4 regions of the Erwinia amylovora genome follow, and region 2 is predicted to be linked to each of the others. Evidence: predicted binding sites of a transcription regulator. Region 2 holds the regulator's gene; each other region holds the start of a gene.
The links. Region 2 encodes Fur, which represses iron uptake genes when iron is present. Its sites were predicted from a motif close to ATAATAATGAGAACNACTATCAA; they were not measured.
Positions count from the first base shown of each region.

Region 1: exbB (tol-pal system-associated acyl-CoA thioesterase) is a predicted target of Fur. The motif match lies at 5,685-5,707, and genes of this name have one in related genera.
Region 3: JGC47_RS00515 (siderophore-interacting protein) is a predicted target of Fur. The motif match lies at 4,466-4,488, and genes of this name have one in related genera.
Region 4: efeU (iron uptake transporter permease EfeU) is a predicted target of Fur. The motif match lies at 2,611-2,633, and genes of this name have one in related genera.

Region 1 covers NZ_CP066796.1:546,898-554,755, forward strand. The annotation lists gene JGC47_RS02465 (AraC family transcriptional regulator) at 1-318, shown strand, start outside; gene JGC47_RS02470 (diaminobutyrate--2-oxoglutarate transaminase) at 527-1,918, shown strand; gene JGC47_RS02475 (pyridoxal phosphate-dependent decarboxylase family protein) at 1,923-3,395, shown strand; gene JGC47_RS02480 (DedA family protein) at 3,505-4,161, opposite strand; gene metC (cystathionine beta-lyase) at 4,339-5,532, opposite strand; gene exbB (tol-pal system-associated acyl-CoA thioesterase) at 5,777-6,511, shown strand; gene exbD (TonB system transport protein ExbD) at 6,517-6,939, shown strand; gene tcuC (MFS transporter) at 6,992-7,858, opposite strand, start outside.
Region 2 covers NZ_CP066796.1:1,214,049-1,221,906, reverse strand. The annotation lists gene pgm (phosphoglucomutase (alpha-D-glucose-1,6-bisphosphate-dependent)) at 1-488, opposite strand, end outside; gene seqA (replication initiation negative regulator SeqA) at 513-1,031, opposite strand; gene ybfF (esterase) at 1,296-2,063, shown strand; gene ybfE (LexA regulated protein) at 2,212-2,493, shown strand; gene fldA (flavodoxin FldA) at 2,634-3,164, shown strand; gene fur (ferric iron uptake transcriptional regulator) at 3,558-4,001, shown strand; gene mtr (tryptophan permease) at 4,119-5,363, opposite strand; gene glnS (glutamine--tRNA ligase) at 5,776-7,443, opposite strand; gene nagE (PTS N-acetyl glucosamine transporter subunit IIABC) at 7,800-7,858, opposite strand, start outside.
Region 3 covers NZ_CP066796.1:119,817-127,674, reverse strand. The annotation lists gene JGC47_RS00550 (ankyrin repeat domain-containing protein) at 1-198, opposite strand, end outside; partial or broken gene JGC47_RS17915 (DUF8093 domain-containing protein) at 195-1,692, opposite strand; gene JGC47_RS00530 (helix-turn-helix domain-containing protein) at 2,050-2,382, opposite strand; partial or broken gene JGC47_RS00525 (LysR family transcriptional regulator) at 2,597-2,701, shown strand; gene JGC47_RS00520 (LysR substrate-binding domain-containing protein) at 2,761-3,495, shown strand; gene JGC47_RS00515 (siderophore-interacting protein) at 3,492-4,394, opposite strand; gene JGC47_RS00510 (GNAT family N-acetyltransferase) at 4,580-5,707, shown strand; gene JGC47_RS00505 (ABC transporter ATP-binding protein) at 5,731-7,563, opposite strand; gene JGC47_RS00500 (methyl-accepting chemotaxis protein) at 7,797-7,858, shown strand, end outside.
Region 4 covers NZ_CP066796.1:2,173,051-2,180,908, forward strand. The annotation lists partial or broken gene efeB (iron uptake transporter deferrochelatase/peroxidase subunit) at 1-524, opposite strand, end outside; gene efeO (iron uptake system protein EfeO) at 531-1,661, opposite strand; gene efeU (iron uptake transporter permease EfeU) at 1,718-2,551, opposite strand; gene putP (sodium/proline symporter PutP) at 2,768-4,252, opposite strand; gene putA (trifunctional transcriptional regulator/proline dehydrogenase/L-glutamate gamma-semialdehyde dehydrogenase) at 4,687-7,858, shown strand, end outside.

The DNA.
Region 1 (7,858 bases), 670 kb from region 2:
CAGATTGCCCGCGCGCTGCGGCGCATTGAGCACCATTTCACCGATAGCCTGAGCGTTGACCAGCTGGCCGCAGAAGCCAACATGAGCGTTTCGGCCTTTCATCATAACTTTAAGGCCGTCACCAGCACTTCCCCTTTGCAGTACATCAAAAGCTATCGCCTGCATCAGGCGCGGCTGATGATGATGCAGGAAGGGATGAAAGCCAGCGTGGCAGCGCTGAAGGTGGGCTATGAAAGCCCGTCGCAGTTTTCACGGGAATTCAAACGGTATTTTGGCGTTACGCCGGGGGAAGAAATGACGCGTCTGCGCCATCCATGATGACGCTCAGGGTGAATTATAGCAGAGGCTATTCATTTAAATTAGATGCAATGCATTGATATAATTCAAGAAAATCTTAACAAAATAAGTGATTGAGAAGATCCTTAAAAAGCCATATATTGGCCGCGTTTTTTCATAGTAGTAGTTTCCTTTAATTCAATTATTCAACTGTTGCGTGACTGATACCTTCAGTTGTAGGAGTGATATGATGACGGATAAAGTCCGTATTGATAATTTAGGTGCGACTTCATTTGATGGTAACAATGAAACCTATTTGGCGCGACAAGCTGAATTTGAATCGAATGTCAGGAGTTATCCGCGCAAATTGCCGTTAGCCATTGCTAAGGCTGAAGGCGTGTGGATTTCCGATGTTGAAAATAATCAATATCTCGACTGCCTGGCCGGTGCAGGTACGCTGGCGCTTGGACACAACCATCCTGATATATTGCAAAGCATCCAAAATGTCATTACCAGCGGCTTGCCGTTACATACACTGGATCTGACTACGCCGTTAAAAGACCGCTTCTCAGAGTACCTGCTTTCTCTGCTGCCGGGCCAGGGCAAAGAGTACTGCCTGCAGTTTACCGGACCTTCCGGTGCCGATGCGGTTGAAGCAGCGCTGAAGCTGGCGAAGAAGTATACCGGCCGCACCGGGGTGATCAGCTTCTCCGGCGGCTATCATGGCATGACGCACGGTGCGCTGGCGGTAACCGGCAACCTGTCGCCGAAAGAAGCGGTTAACGGCATGATCCCTGAAGTGCAGTTTATGCCTTATCCACATCAGTACCGTTGCCCGCTGGGCATCGGCGGCGAAGCGGGTGTACAGGCATTAACCTATTACTTTGAAAACCTGATTAACGACGTCGAGAGCGGCGTGCGCAAGCCAGCGGCCGTGATCCTGGAAGCGGTACAGGGCGAAGGTGGGGTCAATCCGGCTCCGGCAGAGTGGCTGCAACGCATCCGTCAAGTCACGCAGGAGCACGGTATTCTGCTGATTATCGACGAAGTTCAGGCTGGCTTCGCACGCACCGGTAAACTGTTCGCCTTTGAACATGCTGGCATCGAGCCGGACATCATTGTGATGTCGAAAGCGGTCGGTGGTGGTTTGCCGCTGGCGGTGCTGGGCATTAAGAAGCAGTTTGACGCCTGGGAACCGGGCCATCATACCGGGACTTTCCGTGGCAACCAGTTGGCGATGGCCACCGGCCTGACCACCCTGCAGTATCTGAAGGAAAATCAGGTCGCCGATAAGGTCGCAGCCCAGGGCGAATGGCTGAAAGCGCAGCTGGCTGAGTTACAAAAACGCTATCCGGTGATTGGTCATGTGCGTGGTCTCGGTCTGATGCTCGGTATTGAGATCGTTAAACCTGATGAAACGCAGGATCAGATGGGCTGCTACCCGGCAGACGGGCAGTTATCTGCTGTGCTGCAAAAAAAATGCTTCGAAAATGGGCTGATCCTGGAGCGCGGCGGGCGTCACGGTTGCGTTCTGCGTCTGTTGCCCTCCCTGCTGATCTCCAATGATGAGCTGGGCATTTTCCTGGATAAATTTGAACAGGCGCTGTTAGCCGCTGGCGTTAAGCCAGTTTGTGTGGGGTAAACAGATGTCCAGGTTGAATCCTATTCTCGCCGCCAGCGCGCAAAGCAGTGAGGCGTACCAGCAGGCCATGGCGCAGAGCAGCGAAGCCGTGGTGCAGTGGCTGCAACAGCCAGAAATGTACCAGGGTAAAACCGTTGCCGAACTGCGTGAACGCATTGCGCTGGATTTCAATCCGCAGGGCCTGGGCAACCAGGCCGCCATTGAGCGCGCGGTTGAATTCTTCTTAAAAGACAGCCTTGCGGTGCATCATCCGCAGTGCGTGGCGCATCTTCACTGCCCAAGCCTGGTGGTGAGCCAGGCTGCCGAGGTATTGATCAACGCCACCAATCAAAGCATGGATTCCTGGGATCAAAGCCCGTCAGCGACCATCATTGAGATGAAACTGATTGAATGGCTGCGTAACCGCGTTGGCTATCAGCCTGGCGATGCAGGGGTATTCACCAGCGGCGGCACCCAAAGTAACCTGATGGGCCTGATGCTGGCACGTGATGCCTTCTTTGCCCGTCAGGGCCATTCCATTCAGCAGGACGGGCTGGTGGGCGATCTGCGTAAGATCAAAGTCCTGTGCTCTGAAAATGCGCACTTCTCGGTGCAGAAGAATATGGCGCTGATGGGGCTGGGCTACCAGTCGGTGACGTTGGTGAAAACTGACCGCTTCGCGCGCATGGACATCAACGATCTGGCGGAAAAAGTGGCGCAGGCACAGGCCAACGGCGAACAGATCCTCGCGATTGTCGCTACCGCCGGCACCACGGATGCCGGGGCTATCGATCCGCTGCCAGCCATTGCGCAACTGGCGGCAGAACACCAGATCTGGGTGCACGTCGATGCGGCCTGGGGCGGTGCGCTGCTGATGTCCGGGCAGTATCGTCACTATCTGGACGGTATTGAACTGGTGGATTCGGTTACGCTGGACTTCCATAAACAGTTCTTCCAGACCATCAGCTGCGGCGCCTTCCTGTTAAAAGAAGCCCGCCATTATGAGCTGATGCGCTATCAGGCGGCCTATCTCAACTCTGAGTTCGACGAAGCTCAGGGCGTACCGAATCTGGTGTCCAAATCGTTGCAGACCACCCGCCGTTTCGACGCGCTGAAACTGTGGATGAGCCTGGAAGCGCTGGGCGAGAAACAGTACGCAGAGATCATCGACCACGGCGTGACGCTGGCACAGCAGGTTGCGCAGTATGTTGATGAGCAGGCGTCGCTGGAGCTGGTGATGCAGCCGCAGCTGGCCAGCGTGCTGTTCCGCTACCGCCCGCCGCAGCTGGCTGACGGCAGTGATACTGCCATTGCGCTGCTCAATCAACGGATTGGCGATGCACTGCTGGAGTCTGGCCGTGCCAACGTTGGCGTAACTGAATTCGCTGGCGTAACCTGCCTGAAGATGACGTTGCTTAACCCGACGGTCAGCCTGCAGGATATCAGACTGCTGCTGGCGCTGGTTGAGCGCACGGCAGAACAATTACAGGGTGCCTGATATCACCAGGCCGGGCTAATGGCCCGGCTCCTTATACGGTGATCTGCAAAAGCAGATACCGCCTTCCTGCAACCTGAATGATTTTGCTGTAGCCCGGGGCCCGGTGTGTTTACCGGGCCTTTTTACGGCGAATGACCACCGCGATACTGCCGATCAGTCCGATGGACAGCATCACCAGCGGCAGCACCATTAAACAGGCCATCAGCTGATCTTCATGGCGTTTGATAAACGGCACCTGGCTAATGGCATAGCCCAGGCCCATCAAAATGGCCACCCATAACACCCCGCTCAACCAGTTGAACAGCTGAAAACGCCCATTTTTCAGGCCGGAAACCCCGGCAAGCGTAGGCAAAATGGTACGCACGAAGGCTAAAAAGCGCCCAAGCAATAGCGCCACCAGTCCGTGACGATGAAACAGGTGCCGGGCGCGCTGGTGGTACAGTTCGGGCAGATGGCTAAGCCAGCTTTTTAACAGCCTGGTGGTGCCCAACCAGCGCCCCTGCAAATAGCCCAGCCAACAGCCCAGACTGGCCGCCGCAGTCAGGATTACCATGGTGGGGATAAACTCCATTACCCCTTTGGCGACCATTGCCCCGGCTAACAACAGCAGGCTATCACCCGGTAAAAAGGCCGCCGGAAGCAGACCATTTTCCAACAGCAACGTCAGGAACATCACCCCGTAAACAACCCAAATCACATCCGGGTTGGCCAACGCGGCAAAGTCCTGATGCCACAGCGCCTTGACGATTTCGTACAGTACATCCATTCTTTATCCCGTTTATCCAGTCACTGTGATCCCGGTTCTTGCGGCAGCACCGCCCGCAGACCGGTCGCCAGCCGGAACGACGCTAAGTTTGCCTATTCTAACGTCATCGCGCGCAGAAGCTTTGATCAAAGGCCGGGTAAGGCGAAGGTTTTAACGTTTTGATTAGATGTTAGTGCATTATTGGCGCAGACGTTCGAAACCCGCGCGTAAATCGTCAATCAAGTCCTCAACGTTTTCCAGTCCGATATGCAAACGTACCAGCGTTCCGCTAAAGTCAATCACGCTGCCGGGGCGAATTGCCGCCAGTTCTTCTGGCTGACTGGCAAGGATCAGCGACTCATATCCTCCCCAGGAGTAAGCCATGCTGAAATGGCTGAAATGATCGAGATAGTGCGCCAGCTGCATATCACTGAGTTTTTCCGTTAAGACAAACGAGAACAGGCCGCTGCTGCCGGTAAAGTCACGCTGCCAGAACGCGTGGCCTTTGCACTGCGGTAAGGCCGGATGGTTGACCATGGCCACTTCGGGGCGCTCTGCCAGCCACTGCGCCACGCGGATGGCGCTCTGCTCATGTTGGCGCAGACGTACCGCCAGGGTACGCAGGCCGCGGCTGGTCATATAAGCGGTATCGGCATCGACCATTTGGCCCATCAGATAGGAGTTTTCCCGCAGCTGCGGCCAGCAGCGTGGGCTGGCTACCGCGGTGCCAATCATCGCATCGGAGTGGCCGATCAGATACTTTGTCCCGGCCTGAATCGAAATATCGATACCGAAATCCAGTGCACGGAACAGAATGCCGGCCCCCCAGGTATTGTCGATCATAATGATCGCTTCCGGCGCTTTGCTGCGTACGGCCGCGACGATGGCAGGCACATCCTGCACTTCCATGGTGATCGAAGACGGAGACTCAAGGAAAACCACGCGCGTGTTCGGCTGCACTTTTTCGGCAATCTCGCGGCCTGAGCCGCTATCAAACCAGGTGGTGGTCACATTCATCTTACTGAGGATTTTGGTGCAGAAGTCCTGGGTAGGTTCATACACGCCGCCGCTCATCAGCACGTTATCTCCGGCTGATACAAAGGCGAGAATGGCATTGGCCACCGCTGCGGCCCCGCAGGGGTAGAGCGCGCAGCCCGCCCCGCCTTCCAGTTCAGTCATCGCTTCCTGCAACGAAAAGTGGGTCAGAGTACCGCGGCGGCCGTAGAACAGTTCGCCGTCTGCCCGCCCGGCAGTCGCACGTTTCTTGTCGGCCAGGCTGTCAAATACCAGTGAGGAAGCCCGTTGGATAACCGGATTTACCGATCCCCGGGTATAACGTTTACCGCGCCCGGCACCGATGAGTGCTGTTTCAATTTTCTTTTTGCTGGTCATGGAAGTCCTGTTTCGTTTTCTGCCCTGATGCAACGTTAACACGCCAGACGCCACGACGAAATTAAGCCGTGGGGTAAGTGATAAAAATTCACCCTGCCTGCTGGCGCGATAGCGAGGGCAAAAAAGTGTAAAAAACGTCCTGTTTAAGGTAAATAGTAATGAGACACACTATCAATTCCCGACTGTTTTGATATGATCCGCACTGGATTTTTTTGGGTCAGCAATAAGACCTTGGAGACGCAGCGTGACAAATGATTTGATGCAGATGGATCTCTCCGTCTGGGGCATGTACCAGCATGCAGACATCGTGGTAAAAGCGGTGATGATCGGGCTTCTGTTGGCATCGGTTGCCACCTGGGCGATTTTCTTCAGCAAGAGTATCGAATTACGCAGCGCGCGCAAGCGTCTGAAGCGCGAGCAGCTATCGCTGGCTGCGGCGCGTTCGCTGGAAGAAGCATTGCAGATCGGTGGGGGTTTCCAGCGCCAGAGCCTGAGCACCTTGTTGGTTAAAGAAGCGGAAAACGAGCTGGAGCTTTCCGCCAATTCTGACGATAACAACGGTATTAAAGAGCGTACCGCCTTTCGCCTTGAGCGCCAGGTGGCAGCCATTGGTCGTCACGCGGGGCGCGGTAACGGTTTTCTCGCCACCATCGGTTCGATAGCGCCGTTCGTTGGCCTGTTCGGCACCGTATGGGGCATTATGAACAGCTTTATCGGCATTGCCCAAACCCAGACTACCAATCTGGCCGTTGTCGCTCCGGGGATTGCTGAAGCGCTGCTGGCTACCGCAATTGGGCTGGTTGCTGCCATTCCTGCAGTGGTTATCTACAACGTATTTGCCCGCACCATCGCTAGCTACAAAGCCTCACTGGGCGATGTTGCCGCTCAGGTTCTGCTGTTACAGAGCCGCGATCTGGATCTCGCTGCCAGCGAAGGCGCCCATCGCGTTCAGCCAGCTCAGAAGCTGCGAGTAGGTTAAGCATTATGGCAATGCGTTTAAACGAAGATCTTGATAGCAACGGTGAGATGCACGAAATTAACGTGACGCCGTTTATCGACGTGATGCTGGTGCTGCTGATCATCTTTATGGTTGCCGCACCGCTGGCTACCGTTGACGTGCGTGTCGATCTGCCTGCTTCTACCAGTGCGCCGCAGCCGCGCCCGGAAAAACCGGTTTACCTGTCAATTAAAGCGGATAAGCAGCTGTTTATCGGTAATGATGCGGTCAGCGAAGAGACGCTGATCGATACCCTGATACAACGTACCGAAGGCAAGAAAGACACCACCATTTTCTTCCAGGCTGATAAGTCGGTGGAGTATGAAACCCTGATGAGCGTAATGGATAAACTGCGCCAGGCCGGATATTTGAAGATTGGCCTGATGGGCATGGAAACCGCCGGCAAATAAGCTGACGGCGGGTGCTGCACTGATTAAGGGCGAACCCGTGGTTCGCCCTTAATTATGGTAGCTGGATTGCCGGCTCCATCAGACGACGCGCCTGATACTGCTTCACCAGGCGCTTAATGATCAGCGTACCCAGCAGGCCGCATACGGCGGCGAAAGAGAGCCATACTCCCGGCATCGCTTTATCTCCCGTGACATGGATCAGATAGCTGCACACTGCCGGGGTAAAGCCGCCAAACAGCGCGGTCGCCAGACTGTAAGCCAGCGAAAACCCGGTCGCGCGCACTTCTGCCGGCATCACCTCTGCCAGGTAAACCACCATCGCCCCGTTGTAACTGCCGTACAGGAAAGACAGCCACAGTTCGGCCAGCAATAAATGCGTTAAGCTCGGCGAGCCGACCAGCCAGTTCAGCACTGGCCATGCGGTGGCGATCATCAGCACGGTAAACAGCAGCAGTAGCGGGCGGCGGCCAATGCGGTCAGACAGCGAACCCATAACCGGTAGCCAGAACAGGTTAGAGATCCCCACACACAAGGTCACCAGGAAACTCTGTTTATCGCTGATCATCAGCACGGTTTTGCCGAAGGTCGGCGTGTAGGCGGTGATCATATAAAACATCACCGTGGTGGTGACGACCATCAGCATGCCGGCCAGTACCAGCGCCCAGTTGCGTCCTACCGAGTGAACAATCTGGCGCATGGACGGATGGTGTTTGCGCTGGCTGAACGCTTCCGTCTCTTCCAGCATGCGGCGGATCCAGAACAGAAATGGCACGATCAGGCAGCCAATCAGGAACGGGACGCGCCAGCCCCAGTCGGTCACTTCACCTTTATCCAGCAGGTGGTTCAACATCAAACCGAGCAGTGCGGCAAAGATAACCGCAATCTGCTGACTGGCGGACTGCCAGCTAACGTAGAATCC
Region 2 (7,858 bases):
CCACCGTTCGGCGGGTTATACTTGATCCCGCCATCTTCCGGCGGGTTATGGGACGGAGTGATGACAATACCGTCCGCCAGCGGGCCGCCGCTTTTATTGTGTTCAAGGATCGCATTAGAGATCGCCGGCGTTGGCGTATAGCCGTTATCCTGCTGCACGATCACATCGACACCGTTAGCTGCAAGCACTTCCAGCACCGAGACCATCGCCGGTTCTGACAGCGCATGCGTATCCTTGCCGACATAACAGGGACCGGTCACACCGTTTTTTTTACGCTCTTCAGCAATTGCCTGCGCAATCGCCAGAATATGCGTTTCGTTAAAGCTTTGGCGACCCGCGCTGCCGCGATGGCCCGAGGTGCCAAATTTTACCGCATGCTCTGCGTTGCCCAGTTCAGGCTGCAAGACGTAATACTGCGAGGTTAACTGTGCAACGTTAATCAAATCGCTCTGCCGGGCGGGTTGCCCGGCACGGGGGTGATTGGCCATTGGCGCTTCTCCCTGACGCTAAAGTTAGAGGGTACCGCAAACTTTGTCAGTCAGTTCCGCCGGGAACTGCATTGACTGCATGATGTATTCCACCATGCTGCGTTTACGATCGGTATTGGTGTTAGTGATCACCCAGTAAGGCGTGCCAGGAACATGCTGCGGCTTGGTATGGGTACCACTCTCCAGCAATGTTTGCTGATTACCTGCGAAATAGACGCGGGTACGCCCATGCAGTGACTCTGTCGCTGCACCAAACGCTTTGGCATCCAGACGGTACAAAGTTGACAGGATCAGCATGAAGCGATTTACTGCTTTTTTTTGTTCGGCATACTCATCAGACAGCAATAGCTCGCGCACGACACGCACCGGGTTTTGCGAATGCGCTTTAGCTGGCGCGTCAGTTGTTTCGGTTGCAGTCGGGACATTCTGACCCGCCGTGAACTTCAACATCCGGCGCAAAATATCCGATGCGCTTTCACCAATATGCTGAGTGTGGCTGGCTATATAACGGTATAGTTCTTCGTCGACTTCTATCGTTTTCATCTTTATCCAATACGGTTATTACCTGGCTGAACCCGGGTGGCCAGAGACGAACATGAGCGTCATCGCGCTAACGAGACCTCCAGCCCAACCTGTTCCAACATCAGGACTATAAGGTTAAATACTGCCAGAGTGTAGCGCCAGGCCCGTTTCACGGCAAAAGTCGGAATATGCCGTAAAAAAGCCCATGACCGCTATCTGGTTAACGGCAGAAATTGTGGAATTCATGATACCCTAAGCCCCCGTCTCATTAGAAAGAACTTCGCTATGAATTTGAATTTCCGCGTGCAATCTGAACAATCTGTGAGCAACGATCTGCCGCTGGTGCTGATCCACGGCCTGTTTGGCAGCATGGATAATCTGGGCGTGCTGGCGCGTGGTTTGAAGGACGAGCGCCACCTTATCCAGCTTGATATGCGAAATCATGGCGCTTCCGGGCGAGCAACCGAGATGGCTTATCCGCTAATGGCCCAGGATATCCTTGATACGCTCGACGGCCTGCAGGTTGAACGTTTCGATGTGGTCGGCCATTCGATGGGCGGTAAAATCGCCATGGCGTTGGCAGCGCTGGCTCCCGAACGCGTGGCGGGCATCGTCGCCATTGATATTGCGCCCGTCGCCTACCGCACCCGTCATCACGATCGGATATTTGATGCCCTGCGCGCGGTGACGGCAGCCGGTATCACCCGGCGTGGTGATGCAGCAGTACTGATGCGTGACATTCTCGCAGAAGAAGAAGGCGTTATTCAGTTTCTCCTTAAATCCTTTCATGACGGAGAATGGCGCTTCAACGTGCCGGCGCTTTGGCAAAACTACGACCGCATTATCGGCTGGCAACCGCAGCCTGCATGGCCCCATCCGGTGCTGTTTATTCGTGGCGAACTGTCGCCTTATCTGGCCGATGAGTATCGTGACGAGCTGCTGGCGCAGTTCCCACAGGCGCGTGCACATGTGATAGCCGGGGCCGGGCATTGGGTTCATGCGGAAAAACCTGATGCCGTATTGCGCGCAATACGCCGCTTTTTTGCGCTGTAAAAACAATTATTTCACGCTGCGGTGAAATAATTGTCGTCACCAGTTTCGCTGGGTTATGATGACGCGCTAAAAATTTTGCCGCTGCTATTTTTCAGGCGGCAACACGGACCTATTCATCAGAAATCCAGCCTTTCAGTATCACGATCCTATGGCAAAAGAGAACACTGACCGCACCACGCTCGATCTGTTTGCAGATGAACGTCGCCCGGGACGACCCAAAACGAATCCGCTGACGCGAGATCAGCAACTGCGTATTAATAAACGCAATCAGCTCAAACGCGATAAAGTGCGCGGGCTGAAGCGTGTCGAACTGAAAATGAACAGCGACGCGGTCGAGGTACTTAATCAGCTGGCTGAAGAACGTAATATGAGTCGCAGCGAACTGATCGAAGAAATGCTGCTTGAGCAGCTGCAACGCCATCAGAGCTGAACGGTAGCGGACTTAGCACTCAGCAACAAATGTCGCGATATTACACATTTATCCGCTTACGGCAGTCTGATATCATTACAGCTAGCTGCTTATCATACGGCAGTCTCCATATCATTAAGATTCAAGAGGTTATTAAGCTCATGGCACTTGTCGGCATTTTCTTTGGCAGCGACACAGGTAATACAGAAAATATTGCAAAGATGATCCAGAAACAGCTGGGTAAAGATGTTGCAGAAGTTCATGATATTGCCAAATGCAGCAAAGAAGATCTTGAAGCCTTTGATATTTTGCTGCTGGGCATTCCCACCTGGTACTACGGCGAAGCCCAGTGCGACTGGGATGACTTCTTCCCAACGCTTGCCGAGATCGACTTTAACGGTAAGCTGGTTGCCCTGTTCGGCTGTGGCGATCAGGAAGATTATTCTGAATACTTCTGTGATGCACTGGGAACCATCCGCGATATCATCGAGCCTAACGGTGCGGTGATCGTCGGTCACTGGTCTACCGAGGGTTATACGTATGAAGCCTCAAAAGGTCTCGCGGACGATAACCATTTCCTCGGCCTTGCCATTGATGAGGACAGGCAACCCGAACTCACCAACCAACGCGTTGATAAATGGGTAAAACAGATTTTCGATGAGCTTCAGCTGAAAGAAATCATTGAGGCCTGAACTGAGCAACCTGGCGTGACAGTCATCCCGCGCTAAGTCAATGGTTTTAGCGATACAAGTAATAGATAGATGTTTGTACCTTTTACCTGCAAAACGGTACAATAACCCCATCGGTTATCGGCTCTCTAAGCGCCCTTCGCCTTTCTGACGACCATGGTCGGTCAAAGGCGATCGGATGTGGTAGATCGAAATGTTAACATTGCACCACCCGGGCGCTAAATTCCCTGGCTGTTAAGAGTGTTGTTTTTGCCTCCAGCTGCGGTTTACGGTCCCCCTTTGGTTTTCATTTCGACGTATCAGTTCTATACTGACCTTCATTGCGCTTTAGCGTCGACCGATGTTCAGGGCCTTACAGCCACTAAGTGACGAGCAAAGTAACAGGACAAAATCCGCATGACTGACAATAACACCGCATTAAAGAAGGCCGGCCTGAAAGTCACGCTTCCCCGACTGAAAATTCTGGAAGTGCTTCAGGAACCCGAAGGCCATCACGTCAGTGCGGAAGACTTGTACAAGCGCCTGATCGACATGGGCGAAGAGATTGGTTTGGCCACGGTTTACCGCGTACTGAACCAGTTCGACGATGCGGGGATCGTTACCCGCCACAACTTTGAAGGCGGAAAATCCGTCTTTGAATTGACGCAGCAGCACCATCACGACCACCTTATCTGCCTTGACTGCGGCAAAGTTATTGAATTCAGAGACGAATCCATTGAGTCCCGTCAGCGTGAAATTGCCACGCGTCACGGCATCAAACTGAGTAACCACAGCCTGTATCTGTATGGTCACTGTGCTCTGGGCGACTGCCGAGAAAATGAGACGCTCCACGACAAATAATCTGCACTTGATAACCGAATATGGCGCGCTGCGGGAAGATGGCAGCGCCCCTGGCCTTCATCAGGGACGGATCAGAAGACGGAACGGTGGCCTCTGCGCCACCGTTTTTTTTCCCTGCTACTGAGCATAAACCGGCAGCCAGCCACCGTAAGAAATGATTGAAACCACCGCATTCATGGCGCCGAATATCAGCACCAGCACCACAGGCAGCATCCCCCCCCTTACCCGCCATGACGGTGTAGCGAAGCGCTGCCGCGCCCGCCAGGCCAGCAGCGCCGGGGTGATCACCGCCCAGATGGTCGCCGCCAGCCCGGCATAGCCAATGGCCAGCAGAAAACCATTGGGCCAGATCAGCGCAGCCGTTAATGGCAGAATAAACGTCAGCACGGTGGTTTTCAGCCGCCCGGTCGCCGAATTATCCAGCCTGAACAAGTCGGCAAGATAATCAAAAAAGCCGAGGCTGACACCAAGAAATGAACAGGCGACGGCGAAATTAGAGAAAATATCCAGCAGCAGATTGAGGTTACGGCTTTGCAGGACGCCTGAAAGGGCTGTAACCATAACATCGATATTCCCTCCCTGCGCGGCAATCTGTTTAAATTCAGGACGCGGGATATTGCCCATCGTGCCAATGATCCAGACAAAATAGATGACCAGCGCCAGCAACGTCCCGTAAACCAGGCAGCGACTGATGCGGCCGCCATCTTTGCCATAAAAGCCAATCAGCCCGGCAATGTTGCCGTGATAGCCAAATGAGGCGAGGCAAAATGGCACCACAATCCACAGATAGCGCAGATAGTGACTTTCACTCGTGCCGCTGTCCATCAGATTGGCGGGCTGGACATGCCATAGCAGCCCGCCAAAGATCATCAGAAATGTCACCACCTTCGCGCCAAGGAAAATAAGCGTCATGCGGCTCACCACCGCAGTACCCAGCCAGATAAACAGCGCGACCAGCAGCGTGAATAGCAGCCCGGCCATGCGCGCCGAAATCCCCACATTCAGTTGATTCAAACTGTGCTGGATAATCGCGCCGCTGGCCGAGATATAGGCGTAGGTCAGAATACCCAACACAAAGACCACCGACAGGCCATTAAACGCATTCCAGCCGCGCCCCAGCAAATCGCGAGTGACGGTGTTGAAACTGGATCCGGCGGGATAGTGCAGGCTGGCCTCAAGATAGAGCAACCCGGATAGCAACATGCAAAACCAGGTGACGAGCAACATCATTGATGACCAGAGAAACCATGCACCGGACATCACAACCGGCAGGGAGAACATGCCGGCACCAATAATGGTACCGCCGATGATTAAAGTCCCCCACAGAGTGGAAGGTAGAGCAGCAGAAGCGGGCACAGCCATAGCAAATCCTTAGCGAAAAACAGAATAAAAACGCCCCCGCCGGGATATTCCACTGGCTAAACGGCATTAACGCCGCATAGTTTACATGCAATCACACCATCGAACTAGTACAGTAATTAGCTGACAACCCTGTTTCTTGGCAATAACGCCAGTGCGGCAGGTTGCAGGCGCCGTCAGTCACCGCCAGACAAATACCCTGGTTTCCTCCTGCTGCTGAAGCTGGGGATAGCGGATGGCCAGTTGCTGGTCAAACTGCGCAATAATGCTGCTGCTGGCCTGTTCGGGTAACACTGACATGAAATGCCTGTAAGTTGGCAGCAGCAATAATCAAACCCCGATAATAACCAGCCTGGCCTAAGCAACGGTCAAAAAAAAGGGCGAATTATCGCCCTTTACATGCATAAAATCAGACTTATTCGCCGTTTTTCGCCCAGGTGTCACGCAGACCAACGGTACGGTTAAACACCAGCTTAGCCGGACTGGAGTAAACACTGTCGGCGCAGAAGTAACCTTCGCGCTCGAACTGGTAAGGGGCAGAGGCCTGCGCCTGCTGCATACCTGGCTCAACAAAACCCTGGCGAATAACCAGTGAGTCCGGGTTGATGGTAGAGAGGAAATCCTCCTCCGCCGCCGGATTAGGCACGTTGAACAAACGGTCGTACAGGCGGAATTCTGCCGGCAACGCGTGCTCTGCTGAAACCCAATGGATCACGCCCTTCACTTTGCGGCCATCGGCAGGGTCTTTGCTCAGGGTATCAATATCGCAAGAGCAGAACAGGCAGGTGATGTTACCCGCTTCATCCTTGGCGATACGTTCAGCTTTGATCACGTAGGCATTACGCAGCCGCACTTCTTTACCCAGAACCAGGCGCTTATAGTGCTTATTCGCTTCTTCACGGAAGTCAGCACGATCGATGTAAATCTCGCGGCTGAACGGCACTTCGCGCGTGCCCATTTCGGGCCTGTTAGGATGATTCGGCATGCTGATCATCTCTTCATGATGCGCCGGCAGATTTTCAATCACCACTTTGACCGCATCCAGTACCGCCATGGCGCGCGGTGCATTTTCATTGAGGTCGTCACGAATGCAGCTTTCCAGCGCCGCCATCTCCACGATATTGTCCTGTTTGGTCACGCCAATGCGGCGGCAGAACTCACGAACAGATTCTGCGCTGTAACCACGGCGGCGCAGACCAGAAACGGTGAGCATGCGCGGATCGTCCCAGCCCTCAACCACTTTCTCTGATACCAGCAGGTTCAGTTTACGCTTGGACATGATCGCGTATTCAAGATTAAGGCGTGAAAACTCATACTGCCGCGGATGCACCGGAATAGTGATGTTGTCGAGCACCCAGTCGTACAGACGACGGTTATCCTGGAACTCCAGAGTACATAGCGAATGCGTAATACCTTCCAGCGCATCGGATATGCAGTGGGTAAAGTCATACATCGGGTAGATGCACCACTTATTACCCGTCTGGTGGTGGTCGGCAAACTTGATACGGTAGATCACCGGATCGCGCAGCACGATAAAACTGGAAGCCATATCGATTTTGGCACGCAGACAGGCGCTGCCTTCAGCGAACTCGCCGTTTCGCATTCTGGCGAACAGCTCAAGGTTCTCTGCCACACTACGGTCGCGGTACGGGCTGTTTTTACCCGCTGATGTCAGGCTGCCACGGTATTCGCGGATCTGTTCTGGTGACAGTTCGTCAACGTAAGCCAGGCCTTTACCGATCAGTTCAACGGCATAATGGTGCAATTGCTCGAAATAGTCAGATGAGTATCGTACTTCCCCACTCCACTGGAAGCCGAGCCACTGCACATCACGTTTGATTGACTCAACGAATTCCAGATCTTCTTTTACCGGGTTGGTGTCGTCGAAACGCAGATTACATTGCCCCTGATAGTCTTGTGCGATACCAAAGTTCAGGCAAATTGATTTGGCATGGCCAATGTGCAGATAGCCGTTAGGCTCAGGCGGAAAGCGCGTATGCACGATATTGTGCTTACCGTTCGCCAGGTCTTCATCAATAATCTGACGAATAAAGTTAGTTGGGCGGGCTTCAGCCTCACTCATCTCAATTTCCTCAATAATGCATGGCATAAATTAGCTATACGCAAAAATAATTCGAGTTGCAGGACAAAAACGCAACGCGCTTTTGAACAGCACTGGTGCTGGCCCGGAAGGGGCGAGGCCCAGACTTATGCCGGGTAACGCGCCAGACTCGCTGATCCCGATAAGCTTACCAGAGTAAGTGATTCGGGTGAATGCGAGCGGCCCACGTAACTGCGGCTTGAAGTATGAAGGGTATATGAAATAACGGAGTATGATCCACAAAGCAGAGTTGTGAAACAACCGTTTGTTGAACGAATAGCATAAAAAAAGGCGGGGAATGTCTCCCCGCCCTGAAACAGTAGTCTTAGCCGCCTGACTTAGCCGTTAATTTCATATAACCGTGTTTCACCGGCAACGACGGTTTCACCCGCCAACA
Region 3 (7,858 bases), 1.1 Mb from region 2:
CGGCCGGTTTAGCTCTTCTGCGCTCATTTCAGGCAAAATTTTTCTTATCTCATCTTGGTCTCCTTTTTCAATTCCCTTTGCCAGAGCCAACTGCTTTCCTTCGAAATAATCCTGCGCGTTTAAATCCATACCTTTTTTACACCCCTGCACCATCAATGCTGAAAGTAATATCGTGATTGCGATTAATATTCTTTTCATATGCGGCCCCTGATTGTGGCAATATCCTCGTCTTTCTGACCTTCAATACAATCAATTGCCTGGTCAATGCCGTGCCTGTCGAGTAATGACCCCTTTCCTCCCGGCAGGGAGTGTTTCATCCCCACGGCATCCGGAATTGTTGCAGATAAGCCTTCTTTTGCCGACAGTACACTGAGGTTGCCATCGACACTCTTGTAATCTTCTGACAGATTTACTTCCTGTATTTTCGTCAACAGCTCACCCTCTACCCGATAAGCCTGTATGTTTTTAGCGCTGCCAACAAGGGTGCCACCTTATTTCTCCACCGTGCCTGCATTCATCCCTGCTGCATTGAATGTCCATGCCGCTTTCCCACTGGCAATAGAAGCAGCAGAAGCCATACCGCCACCAAGCGAGTGACCTGATATATCTATTCCATTTGGTGAATTAGATAATTTCATCCCTATTTTTACAGCCCTTCTATAATAATCAGAATCAAATCCGCCCCCCTGGTTAATATTATTAGTCCAATCATTGATATTTTTAATTCCAGAGTAATCCCCTTCGAATAGCACTTTCTTTGCGATATCTCCAACGCCAGCCGAAAGCTCCGGCGCTCTCGATCCCCTGAATACCAGCGTAGGATTCATCTCTGAGCCAAATATCGATCTATCCGGTGAACAGACCCGCGCAAAAAAGTCCGGGTTTTCTGACCGGTCGTAAAGCATATCAGGATCAATGTCAATTTTTGATAAGGCATTGTTATCATTGCTGATATCAGTCCAGCCCTCAGGAACGTCCGGCATCGATTTCAGGGCGTTTATGGGATTGCCCTTAACGCCGTAGATATTCTGGGCCAGCTTCGCTTTTTCAACGGCAATATTGTTCTCTGCCAGCCTCCGTGCGGCGATCATCGCATCCGGGTAAACGCTACGGCTTCCCCGATCGATCAGGTATTTCCGCTCCTGCCACCGCTCCGCCTTGGTCATCGGGCGCATGCTGTCCACTGTCGCCACCACGGTGGCCGCTACAGTAGCTATCGCCTGCTGTAATGGAGATTCCTTCGTCAAATTCTGTCGAGAGGGAAGCATGGTTGGCCTGGGGCGCCTGGCGTAACGGCTGACCATTTCTTCATAGCGCCTGATGATGCGCGATATTGGGTACATCGCAGGAAGGTAGCTTCCCGGATAACGTTGTAATTTTCCTTTTTCATCAATATAAAAACGGGTGCTTCAACGGCGACCAAACGGCGAAAACCTCATCAATCGCCAGCAGGCTGCCGCGATCAATTTCATCGAAGACTTGCCTCTTCACGCCGGCGTTCTCGGCGAAGCCCGGGACATCTCTGCCCGACTGCCTTTTGCGCATGATGTTATAGCGACTGCAAATCGACATCTGCGCAGCGCCACCGAACAGATAGCTGCGGTCAAGTTCACTGCGTACGTTTGCCGGGCTGATAATGCGTGAAAAGTTCTCAGGCTCCGTATTTTCGAAGGAAAAAAATATCAGTTTCATGCTTTCCCTGTTCTCCTTGCATGCATTCAGTCACGTCATGATTGCAGCTATCAGGTATTCCGGTTACATCGAAATGGTGATGTTGATTACAGGCTGGAGCCACAATGATCCCGCTTGCCACTGGCGATGGCGTGCCCGATCTGAAGCAACTGCTGCCGCCTGTGCTTTATCCACCTGGCCAACCGATCTTCTTTTGACGCGATCAAATAAGCTCTGATGAGCTTTTCTCACCACACGATCGCGTTCAGATCGCCGCATATTTTTACCGCATCACATGCAGGTTAAACTGCACACTAATTTACAAAGTGAAGAGTGCTGTTGCAAGGAGTGTCAAACTGATACGCTTTGCCGGCTAACTCAGTGAAACTGGCGGTGCCGGATGCGGTAATCGCGCGGGGTAATGTGGAAATGTTTTTTGAACACCCGCTGGAAACACTGCTGGGAAGAGAAGCCGAGATCCATGGAGATAGCCATAATCGTTTTGCTCGAACTCACCAGGCATTGCGCGGCCTGTTCAAGGCGGCGGCCGCGAATAAAGGTCGCCAGAGTGATGCCCTTCTGCGCTTTAAAGGCGCGTTGCAGATGCCATTTCGAATAGCCCGATTTCGCCGCAACCGCTTCAATATCAGGCCCTTCTTCAATATGGCATTCGATCCAGTCTACGATGACATCGACAATGTCGTTTTTCATTTTTCTACTCCGCGATAAAAGGCGTTACCCGCCCGGCTCCCGCCTGAACGGCACTGCTGGTTTTTTATTTTATTGATTTAATCAGGCTAAATCAGACATGAAAAAAAAGTCACAAAATATCAATAAAACGTAGAAGGGATGTTAGTAGAGGCTTTAAAATAGTTCAAATAGATAATATTCATCTTCTGTCATAGACCGGAGCTATATCTTAGCAATGATGGACCTCAACCTGGTACGCGTGTTTGTTGCTATTTATGAAACCCGCAGCGTCAGCGGGGCGGCCGCACGTCTGTTTATCACCCAACCCTCTGCCAGCTACGCCTTAGCCCGACTGCGGGCAGAGACAGGCAACGAGCTGTTTAAACGCAGCCGTAAGGGATGCTGGCAACACCGACCGCCAGCCAGCTGTATGACGTATTCAAGAAATCACTTAGCGGGATTGAAAAGGCGGTGGCGGATACGCGTCACTTTTCCCCGGACAGATCCTTTCACCCATTTCGTCTTGCCCTTTCCGACCTCGGCGAACTTTTGCTGCTGCCCCGGCTGGTCAGGCACCTGCGCAACGTGGCCCCTAACGTGCAGCTGGAAGTGATCCCGGTATCGATGCATAAAATGGACGAATGGCTGCTGACCGGTCATGTTGATGCCGCGATCTGTAGCCGCAATGAACGCATTTCGCTGGCGCAGCGCGACCGCATTATGGATGAGCGCTATGTCTGCCTGCTGAACTGCCAGCATCCGCGTATCGGCGCAACCCTGTCGCTGGCCGCCTGGCTGGCTGAACAGCACATTAAGGTGGCAGCCAGCAGCGGGCATTACATGGTGGAAGAGCGGATTAAAGAGTACGGCTTTGAGCGCCGTATTGCCCTGGAAGTGCCGCATTTCGCGGCGCTGGGCGAACTGATTGCCAGCAGCGAACTGCTGGTATTGCTGCCTTTCAGCGCGGCCAGGGTTTACGCCGCACGCGGCAATGGCCGCATCGTCGAGCTGCCGTTTGCGCTGCCAAACCTGGAGATTTATCTGTATGGCCACCCGGAGATTGGCGATATCACCGCCAAAACCTGGTTCTACAACACGCTGAAAAGCGCCTGCCCACTATTGACGGAACCTTAGCATTTACGCCGGGGGCCACGGCTCCAGTAAGCCATAAAGCTGACGCATTCAGCAGACAGGCCGCGCTCGCCAATCAGATAGCGGCGCACCTGTTTCACCGCGCTGGACTCGGCTGCCACCCAACCGTGGAAACAGGTATCCGCCCCGGCGGCACGGTCCCAAAGCAGATCGTCCTCGTTGCCCTCTGACAGCTGCTGGCGCTCTCTTGCCGCCGCTGGCAGTTCGGCATACTGTTTCACCGCATTCAGCATCGCCTCACCGTGTGCTGCGCCACTTTCGTCACGCGGCAGCCAGTGAACTTCAGCAAAGCGGTAATGGCTGAGATCGATACAGTCAGCGCGTTTTGGCAGCTCAATAAACATCTGTAGCGGCGGTGGATTACGCCATTGCGCCAGCTGTTCGAGAATGGCTTTTGCCGCCGGGAACGCCGTTTCATCAGCAACAACCAGCGCCCGCTCAACGTTGCGGTGCGGGTTCCACTCGTAGCCGCCGCTGTCCGTTGTGCAAGCAAGGTTGGGGGCAATTATCTGTAAGGGATCGCCCGGCTGCGCGGCCAGCGCCCAGGCGGATGCCGGCCCTTCCGTGCCGTGCATCACAAACTCAACTTCGCACTCGCCGGCTTCGACATTGACCCGGCGCAGAGTGTAAGTACGCGCAACAGGGCGGATATCTGCCGGCATGGCGCAAACGGTTTCCCACCATGACTTTTCGCCGCTCAGTGACGATGGCGTACCGTTGCGCGAGGGGAACAGCAGCTTGATGCGCTGATCTGGCGCGTCCATCTTCATCTGACGCACGTCATCACCGCTGAACACACAGCACAGCATCGAAGGAGAAAGCACCTGCTTACGCGCCAGCACTACGTTGAATAAGCGATACTCCTGAACATCCGCCATCATTCCGCCTTTTAAATCTGAAAGCCCTGCACGTCCTGCAACGCGCCTGAGGGGGCAAAGAATAGCAAAGCCAAATGATAATGAGAATGAGAATGAGGACTCTTTACCGTGATAATCGAGAACGCATTGATCCGCGGGCGAAAAACGTTCACCTTAGCGTTTTACTGTGACAGATGCGGAGCACACCGATGTCCCTGACCCTCCTGACGCGGCTGGCCGATATTCCGGCCAGCCAATGGGACGCCCTGACCCCAAACGATCAGCCTTTCTTACGCCATGCCTTTCTGCGTACGCTGGAGGAGAGTGGCTCCGTGGGCCGCGCCAGCGGCTGGCAGCCGCAGCACCTGCTGTGGATCGCGGATGGTATCGTGCGGGCGGCGCTGCCCGGCTACGCGAAAAGCCATTCGATGGGCGAGTACGTGTTCGATCACGGCTGGGCGGAAGCCTGCCAGCGGGCCGGAGTACCCTATTATCCAAAATGGCTGTCGGCGGTTCCCTTCAGCCCGGTGAGCGGAGCACGGCTGCTGGGCGACGATGTCGCCGCTGCACAGCTGTTGCAGGCGCTGCCAGGTTTTCTGCAAGCAAACCAGCTGCACAGTGCGCACATAAACTTCAGCGATCGGCGCGTGCACCAGCTGTTGCAGCAGGATCGGCGCTGGCTGCTGCGTGTTGGCTGCCAGTACCACTGGCACAATCGCGGCTACCGCGACTTTCAGGACTTTCTTGATGCCCTCACCTCACGCAAGCGCAAACAGCTACGTAAAGAGCGCCAGCGGGTGGCCAGCCAGGGCGTGGCGTTTATCTGCTATCAGGGGGATGAACTGAGTGAAGCGCAGTGGGATTTTATCTACGCCTGTTATGCCAATACTTACCATGTGCGCGGTCGCCAGCCTTATCTCACCCGGCGGTTCTTCAGCCTGCTGGCAGAGCGGATGCCCGCCGCCATCCGGGTAGTCATCGCCCGCCGTCAGGGCCGCCCGCTGGCGATGGCTTACAGCCTGGTGGACGGCGATACGTTGTATGGCCGCTATTGGGGGTGCCTGGAAGAGTCTGATAGCCTGCATTTTGAGACCTGTTTTTACCAGGGCATAGAATATGCTATCGCGCAGCGGCTGGCGCATTTCGATGCCGGCGCACAGGGCGAACATAAGCTGATCCGTGGTTTCGAACCGCTACTGACCGAGTCCTGGCATCTGCTGCGCCATCAGGGCCTGCACCAGGCGGTCGCCGGGCTGCTGGCCCAGGAGCGTGATGGCATCCGCGCCTGGGCGCAAGAGGCGCGAGACGCACTGCCTTATCGCCTGTCATCACCGTGATGACATCATGCCCGGTCAGCAGATCACGCCTCGCCGACAAAACCGCCGGTCTGATGCCGCCACAGGCGCGCATACAGCCCGCCACGCGCCAGCAGTTCGCTGTGGCTGCCGATTTCAGCAATCCTGCCCTGCTCCAGCACCACCAGCCTGTCCATACGTGCGATGGTGGAGAGGCGGTGCGCGATGGCGATCACCGTTTTGTCGCCCATCAGGTTTTCCAGGCTCTCCTGGATCGCCGCTTCCACTTCAGAATCCAGCGCCGACGTTGCTTCATCCATGATCAGAATCGGGGCATCTTTCAACAGCACGCGGGCAATGGCAATACGCTGGCGCTGGCCGCCGGAAAGCTTCACCCCGCGCTCACCAACGTGGGCATCCAGCCCGGTACGGCCCTGTGAATCGGACAGCAGCGGAATAAACTCATCTGCTTTCGCCCGGTGGATCGCCTGCTGTAGCTCATCTTCGCTGGCGTGCGGACGGCCATACAGCAGGTTGTCACGAATCGAGCGGTGCAGCAGTGAGGTGTCCTGAGTGATCATGCCAATCTGCGCACGCAAGCTTTCCTGACTGACGCCGGCAATGTTCTGCCCGTCGATCAGAATGCGCCCGCCATTCAGGTCGTAAAGCCGCAGCAGCAGATTGACCAGCGTCGATTTGCCGGCGCCGGATGGGCCGATTAACCCGATCTTTTCACCGGGCCGGATGGTCAGTTGCAGGTTATCAATTACCGTACGTTCGCCGCCGTAATTGAAGTCAACGGCGTCAAAATGAATTTCGCCCTTTTCTACCCGCAGCGCCGGTGCCTGGTCTTTATCGCTGACGTTGATCGGCTGGGCGATAGTTTGCAGGCCATCCTGCACCATGCCGATATTCTCGAAGATGCCGTTCACCACCCACATAATCCAGCCGGACATGTTGACGATGCGGATCACCAGCCCGGTTGCCAGCGCAATGGCCCCCACGCTAAGCAGTGACTGAGTCCACAACCACAGCGCCAGCCCGGTGGTGCTGATAATCAGCAGGCCGTTTAGCGTGGTGATCACCACGTCCATGCCGGTAACCATCCGCCCCTGATCGCGGGTTTTTATCGTCTGATCGTCAATCGCCTCACGCGCGTTCTGGCGTTCCAGGTCACTATGGGCAAACAGTTTCAGGGTGGAGATATTGGTGTAGCCATCAACAATGAAGCCCATCAGGCGCGAACGGGAATCGGAAGAGGCGACCGATCGCGCTTTCACGCGCGGCACAAAGTAGCGCAAACTGAGAAGGTAGCCAACGATCCAGATAAGCAGCGGGATGGTCAGTCGCCAGTCTGCCTCGGCAAACAGCACCAGAGTGGTGACGGCATAGATCAGTACATGCCACAGGGCATCCACCGCCTGCACCGCCGAGTCGCGCAAGGCATTGCCGGTTTGCATAATGCGCTGCGCGATACGCCCGGCAAAGTCGTTCTGGAAGAAGTTCAGGCTCTGACGCAGCACGTAGTTGTGATGCTGCCAGCGGATCATGCTGGTCATGCCGGGATTAATCGCCTGGTGAACCAACAGATCGTGCAGGCCGATAAACAGCGGCCGCAGCAGCAGCGCCACCGCCGCCATCCACAGCAGTTCGCCGCCGTGGTCGCTGAAAAAGGTCACGGCGGGACTGGCGTTCACCAGGTCGATAATACGGCTAAGGTAGCGGAACAGCGCCACTTCAATTAACGATGCAATCAGCCCGATGACCAGCAGCAGCGCGAAGCCCGGCCAAACCTGGCGCAGATAAAACAGATAAAATGCCCAGACGCGGTTCGGCGGCGTGGCGGCCGGGGCATCCTTGAAGATGTCGATAATCCTTTCTAAACGGCGATACGGCATAAAGCAGGCTCACTTGCAGGTCAGTAAACCTGTAGTTTAGTGCATCAGTGACTACATCAACGTCGACCGGCATCACGGTGGAAAAAAAGTTGCCACTGTAATAGTCATCAATGCCACTATTTCTGCCGGACAACGCGCCGTGCTGACCACATGAAAATAACTTTCAACACCTCCCTGTTTCTTCGTCGCAAAGTGCCGATAGTCTTTTTTTTACACAGCTAATCTGGTTAAACATGAAAATATCGACCCGCCTGATAGCAGGTTATTCCCTGCTCATTTTTATCTTTATCCTCTG
Region 4 (7,858 bases), 960 kb from region 2:
GCCGTCCAGCGCATCGTTGGGGAAACGCGTCATGCGCTGAAGCTTCAGCGGTTTCAACGCCTGCAAGCCGTAACGCTCGTCAAACAGCGAGCTGCCGACGGAAACGGTTATGGTCAGATTATCCGGCCAGATCTCCTCGCCAAGAATACCGGAGTCCATTGGCGGAAGCTGCGGATTGGTCACCAACGGCGCTTTCCCCCCCGGGTAAGAAACGCAATACGCGCGGTCAACAGCCTGAATAAACGCTCAAGTTCGGACTTATCGCTGGCCAGTACATCAAATGCCACCAGCATCATCGCCGCCTGTTGCGGCGTGACGATCCCGGCCTGATGAGCGCCGAAGAACGGCTGGCGTTCTTCACGCGTACCGGGTGAAAGCGTGCCCGGTGAAGAGGTGTTGTCAGCAGCTGATGCTGCATGAACCGGGCAACCGCCCGTCACCGCCAGAGCACCACTAAGGATGCCCATTCCTTTAAGTAAACGGCGGCGTGACGCTAACGCCACCCCGTCAACTGTTTTTGCCATGGCTGATTAATCCAAACCCAGGGTGCCGCGCAGCATTGAAAGATCCTCGGCCAGCGCGGTAATCGGGCCTTTCAATGCATTGCGATCGGCATCGGTTAACTTATCGTACGATTCATAGCCTTCTTTGGTGCGGTACCTGGTCAAAATGGTATCGACCTTGTTGAAGTTACCGTCCACTTTCGCCAACAGTTGTGGGTCGGCTTTTTCTACCAGCGGGCGCAGCAGGTTGACAATTTTCTGCGCGCCGTCAATGTTGGCCTTGAAATCCCACAGGTCGGTGCGGCTGTAGCGGTCTTCCTCACCTGAAATCTTGCTGGCGGCGATCTCTTCGATCAGGCCGGCAGCGCCTCCCACGACTTTACCCGGCGGGAAAGCCAACTCGTTAATACGGGTTTGCAGATCCAGCACGTTTTTGTACAGCTGGTCGGCAAACTTATCCATACCTTTAGTGGTGTTATCTGCAAACAGCACTTTTTCCAGTCGATGGAAGCCGGTAAAGGCCGGGTCTTCTGCTTTTTTCTCGAAGTCATCCTCACGCGCGTCAATGGCGCCATCCAGATCGGAAAACAGTTCGGCGATAGGCTCAATGCGCTCATAATGCTGACGGGTCGGCGCATACAGCGCCTTCGCCTTGTTGACATCCCCTGCTTTCACCGCGTCGGTAAACGCTTTCGTCGCGGCCACCAGCTGTGCAACTTCCTGGGTAACATACAGCTTGTAATTCGCTATCGGCCCCACCAGCTGCAGCAGGTCCGGCTTGCCGTCATTGGCCTGATGACTGTCGCCAGCTTTAACAATCAGCTTGCCCTTCGGGTTGCTTAACAGACCACAGGTCATGTCATATTCCCCCGGCTCCAGGTTAGCCGTCATCTTCTGCGTAAAGCCTGGCGCGATATTTTCGCGCTCTTCCACCACCATCACCCCTTTGAGGATCTCCCACTCAAGTCCTTTCTGGCTGTTATTTTTGATGATGAACTGGGTTTTACCGGCAGCAACCGTCAGCGTCATTGGCTCGCACTGTCGGTCGTTCACACTGACTTTAACCTGAGGGATATCCGCAGCCAGCGCAGCGGTGGATGAGGTCAGAACCGCCAGCATTGTCACATTCAGTGCCTGACGGCGAAATTGTCTGGTCATAATGTCATTCCTGTCAGAGAGTTAAAACCGGCAGGTCGGCGACCTGCCCGGCAGAATCAGCGTGCTGCGGGGGCGGCAGAGGATGAAGCGCGCCCCGGCATCATGAATAACAGCAGTGCAGGTACCAGATAGATTAACCACATCGCCACTTCACTGACGCTGGGCGCTTCCTGATAGCCCAGCAGGCCCTCTAACAAAGTGCCAAAGATGCTGTGGGTAGAGAGGGTTTGGCTGAAGTCAAACGCCACCTCCTGAAAATGGTTCCACAGTCCGGCTTCATGGAAGGCGCGCACGGCGCCTGCTGCCAGCCCTGCGGCGACGAAGATGATAAACAGGCTGGTCCATTTGAAGAAGCTGGCCAGATTGAGGCGCACCCCGCCCCAATAAATCAGCATACCGAGCACGACTGCTACGCCCAAGCCAAGCATCGCCCCCAGCGGCGGCGCATAGCCTACGTCCTGCTGAAAAGCGGCCAGCAGGAAGAAAACCGATTCAAGACCTTCACGCGCAACGGCGAGGAATACCATCAGGATCAGCGCCCAGCCTCTGTTGCTCCCTTTCTGTAACGCGCTGTCAACCGCATCTTCCAGCTGCGCCTTCACGTTACGTGATACTTTGCGCATCCAGAACACCATCCAGGTGAGTACCACTACGGCGATGACGGCGACCAAACCTTCGAACAGCTCCTGCTGTTTCTGGGGAAATTCACCGGTGGTCTCATTGATAAACCAGCCCAGCCCCAGACACAGGGCGACAGCGGCGAACACGCCAGCCCACATGGCAGCAAACCACTGACGACGCCCGGTCCGTTTCAGGTAGCTGGCGATCAGGCTGACAATCAGCGCCGCTTCAAGCCCTTCACGTAACATGATAAGAAACGGGACAAACATGCCTCATACCTCGAAAGAGTAGATTACCGTCAAAGCGGGTAAATAAAAGTAAAATGCGAACGATAGGGATTATCATTATCGTGCAGGGAAATACAAGTCAGAAGTGGATCTTTTTTATGCGGATTTATGGCAGCCGGGCGCTGACATAAGCGTCTCTTAACTGAGATGCGGGATAATGATGCGCCGGGCCAAATGGCACCGGCGCAGAAGGACGGCTTAATCGGCCTGATATTCCGCTTCGGCAGCGGCGAAACGCTGCTGTGCGGCGGCTGATGGTGGTGTGTCAGCCAGACTGAATAGCACAATAGCGATGCTGGCAAACAGGAAGCCGGGGATAATCTCGTAGAGATCCAGCCAGGCGTATTGTTTCCAGATAAGCACGGTTGCAGCACCAACAATCATCCCGGCCAGAGCGCCGTTACGCGTCATACGCCGCCAGATCAGTGATAACAATACGACCGGACCAAATGCCGCGCCGAATCCGGCCCAGGCATAGCTGACCAGGCCCAGCACACGGTTTTCCGGGTTGGCTGCCAGCGCAATCGCAATGACCGCCACCAACAGCACCATGACGCGCCCCACCCATACCAGCTCTTGCTGGCTGGCACCTTTACGCATGAAGTTTTTGTAGAGGTCTTCAGTCAGCGCGCTTGAGCACACCAGCAGCTGACAGCTTAGCGTGGACATCACCGCAGCCAGAATGGCCGACAGCAGGATCCCGGCAATCCATGGATTAAACAGAATGCGCGTAAGCTCAATAAAAATGCGTTCACCATTTTTCGTTACCTCTCCCGCATGTTCAGGATGGTTCTCAAAATAGGCGATACCGAAGAAGCCGACCGCCACCGCTCCCATCAGACACAGGATCATCCAAATCATGCCGATACGGCGCGCCGAGCGAATAGAACGGTGTGAATCAGCCGCCATAAAGCGCGCCAGAATATGCGGCTGACCAAAGTAGCCAAGACCCCACCCGAGCAGCGAAATAATCGCCACAAAGTTAAGGTTCTTCAGCATATCCATATTCTGTGTGCTTTTGGCAACAATCACCTGCATTGCATCGCTCAGGCCGCCGACGGCAACGATAACCATTACCGGCGTCAGGATCAGCGCAAAAATCATCAGGCCGGCCTGCACGGTATCAGTCCAGCTCACTGCGAGGAATCCACCGACAAAAGTATAAACGATAGTGGCGGCAGCACCGGCCCACAGCGCGGTTTCATAGCTCATACCGAAGGTGCTTTCGAACAGACGCGCACCGGCTACCACGCCGGAAGCACAGTAGATGGTGAAGAACACCAGGATAACCAGCGCCGAAATCACCCGCAGCAGCCTGCTGCCGTCTTCAAACCGGCTGGAGAAGAAATCCGGTAACGTCAGGGCATTGTCGTGATGTTCGGTCTGCACGCGCAGACGCCCGGCGACAATTTTCCAGTTAAGGTATGCACCCAGCGTCAGGCCGATGGCGATCCAGCTTTCTGAAATTCCCGACAGGAAGATTGCTCCCGGCAAGCCCATCAGCAGCCAGCCGCTCATATCTGACGCTCCGGCTGACAATGCCGTCACCACGCTGCCCAGACTGCGGCCTCCCAGAATATAGTCATCAAAATTTTTCGTTGAGCGGTAGGCAATGAATCCAATCAGCACCATGCCGATAATGTAAACACAAAATGTCACCATCATTGGTGTACTAAGAGTCATTAAGCTTCTCCATTCTATTTATTATCAGTTTCCTCTGACCATAAGCATTTTTCGCAGATTGCCGGAACGAGGCAACGAGCTGAAGGCTAAGTCGGGGGCTTATCCTGCCGTAATCGGCTACAGCGTACAAACGATTTAACACATCATGCGCATTCATTTCACCTGGAATTTACTTATAATTACCCACAGGTTGCACTGCGTCACAGTTATCCTGGTTGCACCCATAATTTTGCTATAAAAGGCCCGCCAGCCACTGTTTTCGCCAGCTGGCAACAGTATTGCAGCAATATTCATGCCGCTTTTTGTCTGACGGGTGTCGTCAGGTTATCATTAATGAGGTGGGGGTCACATTTAACAAGGTTGCACAAAGTTGCAACTTCAGTGATATTGCAGTCTATATCGATAGTTATCTACTGATTCGGGAGCTGTAAGGCATGGGCACGACCACTATGGGTGTGAAACTGGACGACGCCACTCGCGATCGTATTAAACAGGCGGCGGCGCAGATTGACCGCACGCCGCATTGGCTGATCAAGCAGTCTATTTTCAATTACCTGCAACAGATAGAACAGGGCAGCGCGCTGCCGGAACTGCCGGTCAATGGCGAGCAGGCAGAAAGCGATGAACGCCCGCCGGAAGAAGCGCACCAGCCGTTTCTGGATTTTGCCGAGCATATTCTGCCGCAGTCAGTGGCCCGCGCTGCCATCACCTCCGCATGGCGACGCCCGGAAACTGAAGCGGTGCCCATGCTGCTGGAACAGGCACGTTTACCGGCTAACCTGGCTGAGGCAACGCACCGTCTTGCCTGGCAGCTTGCGGATAGGCTGAGGCACCAAAAGGGTGCAGGTGGGCGCGCCGGCATGGTACAAAGCCTGCTGCAGGAGTTTTCGCTGTCATCACAAGAGGGCGTGGCGTTAATGTGCCTTGCGGAAGCCCTGCTGCGCATTCCCGATAAGCCAACGCGCGATGCGCTGATCCGCGATAAAATCAGCAACGGCAACTGGCACTCGCATCTCGGACGCAGCCCGTCACTGTTTGTCAACGCCGCAACCTGGGGCCTGCTGTTCACCGGTCGTCTGGTCTCGACCCATAACGAAGCCAATTTGTCGCGTTCGCTGAATCGTATTATCGGCAAGAGCGGCGAGCCGTTGATCCGTAAAGGGGTCGATATGGCAATGCGTCTGATGGGCGAGCAGTTCGTCACCGGCGAAACCATTGTCGAAGCGCTGGCAAATGCAGGTAAGCTGGAGGAGAAAGGCTTCCGCTACTCCTACGATATGCTGGGTGAAGCTGCACTAACCGCCCAGGATGCCAAAGCTTATCTGATCTCCTATCAGCAGGCGATCAACGCGATTGGTAAAGCCTCTAACGGACGCGGGATCTATGAAGGCCCGGGCATTTCGATCAAACTTTCGGCCCTGCACCCACGCTACAACCGCGCTCAATACGACCGGGTGATGGAAGAGCTGTATCCATTGCTGAAGTCGCTAACGCTGCTGGCCCGCTCTTACGATATTGGCATTAACATCGATGCCGAAGAGGCCGACCGCCTGGAACTGTCGCTCGACCTGTTGGAAAAACTGTGTTTCGAGCCGGAACTGGAGGGCTGGAACGGCATTGGCTTCGTGATCCAGTCCTATCAGAAACGTTGTCCGATGGTAATCGATTATCTGATCGATCTGGCGCAGCGCAGCCGCCGCCGTCTGATGATCCGCCTGGTTAAAGGGGCCTACTGGGACAGTGAAATTAAGCGTGCCCAGATCGACGGGCTGGAAGGTTATCCGGTGTATACGCGCAAGGTGTACACCGATATCTCCTACATCGCCTGCGCCCGCAAACTGCTGGCCGCACCGAACCTTGTCTATCCGCAGTTTGCCACCCACAACGCCCATACGCTGGCGGCCATCTACCAGCTGGCTGGCAACAACTATTACCCGGGCCAGTACGAATTCCAGTGCCTGCACGGCATGGGTGAACCCCTGTATGAGCAGGTCGTAGGAAAAGTGGCTGACGGAAAACTCAACCGTCCTTGCCGCATCTATGCGCCAGTGGGTACGCACGAAACGCTGCTGGCATACCTGGTGCGTCGCCTGCTGGAAAACGGCGCCAATACCTCATTTGTTAACCGCATTGCCGATGCCACCCTGCCGCTTGACGAGCTGGTAGCAGACCCGGTTGCCGCAGTGGAAAAACTGGCCAACAGCGAGGGCGCGGTCGGTTTGCCGCATCCTAAAATCCCGCTGCCGCGCGATCTGTACGGAAAACAGCGGCAGAACTCCGCCGGCCTTGATTTGGCAAACGAACACCGTCTGGCTTCGCTGTCCAGCGCGCTGTTAAGCGGTGCCAGTCAAAGCTGGCAAGCGCAACCGCTGATTGTTGGTCCGCTGGAGGCGGGAGAACTGCTGCCGGTGCTTAACCCGGCGGAGCCGCTGGACGTGGTCGGCCACGTGCGTCATGCCACGGCCGCAGAAGTTTCTGCAGCGCTGGATGCGGCCGTCAGCGAAGGGGCCATCTGGTTTGCCACGCCGCCGCAGGAGCGCGCCGCCATTCTGGAGCGCGCTGCCATAATGATGGAAGGCCAGATGCAGTATCTGATCGGCATTCTGGTGCGTGAAGCCGGTAAAACCTTCAGTAACGCCATTGCCGAAGTCCGCGAGGCGGTCGACTTCCTGAACTATTATGCAGGACAGGTGCGCGACGACTTTGATAACGAAACCCACCGCCCGCTCGGTCCGGTGGTATGCATCAGTCCGTGGAATTTCCCGCTGGCGATCTTCAGTGGGCAGATTGCCGCCGCACTGGCGGCCGGCAACAGCGTGCTGGCCAAACCGGCTGAGCAAACGCCACTGATTGCGGCACAGGCGGTTGCCATTCTGCATGACGCCGGCGTACCGCCGGGCGCGCTGCAACTGCTGCCGGGCGCTGGCGAAACCGTTGGCGCCCAACTGGTTCAGGATGATCGCGTACGCGGAGTGATGTTTACCGGCTCCACCGCCGTTGCCACCCTGCTGCAACGTCACCTGGCCAGCCGTCTCGACCCGCAGGGCCGTCCGACGCCGCTGGTGGCCGAAACCGGCGGGATGAACGCGATGATCGTTGACTCTTCAGCCCTGACTGAACAGGTTGTCAGCGATATTGTGGCCTCTGCTTTTGACAGTGCGGGGCAGCGCTGTTCCGCTCTGCGCCTGCTGTGTATCCAGGAAGATGTCGCTGAACATACCTTAAAGATGCTACGCGGCGCGATGGCCGAATGCCGTATGGGGAACCCTGAGCGTTTCTCCACCGACATTGGCCCGGTGATCGATGCCGAAGCGAAAGCCAGCATCGAACAGCATATCCGGGCCATGCAAAGCAAGGGTTTCAGCGTGTTCCAGACGGCCCGGCAGCAGGCACAGGATTGCCGTGAATGGCAAAGCGGCACCTTCGTGCTGCCAACCCTGATTGAGCTGAATCACGTTTCCGACCTGACTAAAGAGGTATTTGGCCCGGTGCTGCATGTGGTGCGCTTTGCGCGCAGTAACCTGCCGCAGCTGGTACAGCAGATTAACGCATCCGCTTACGGCTTAACCCTGGGCGTGCATACGCGTATTGATGAAACTATCGCCC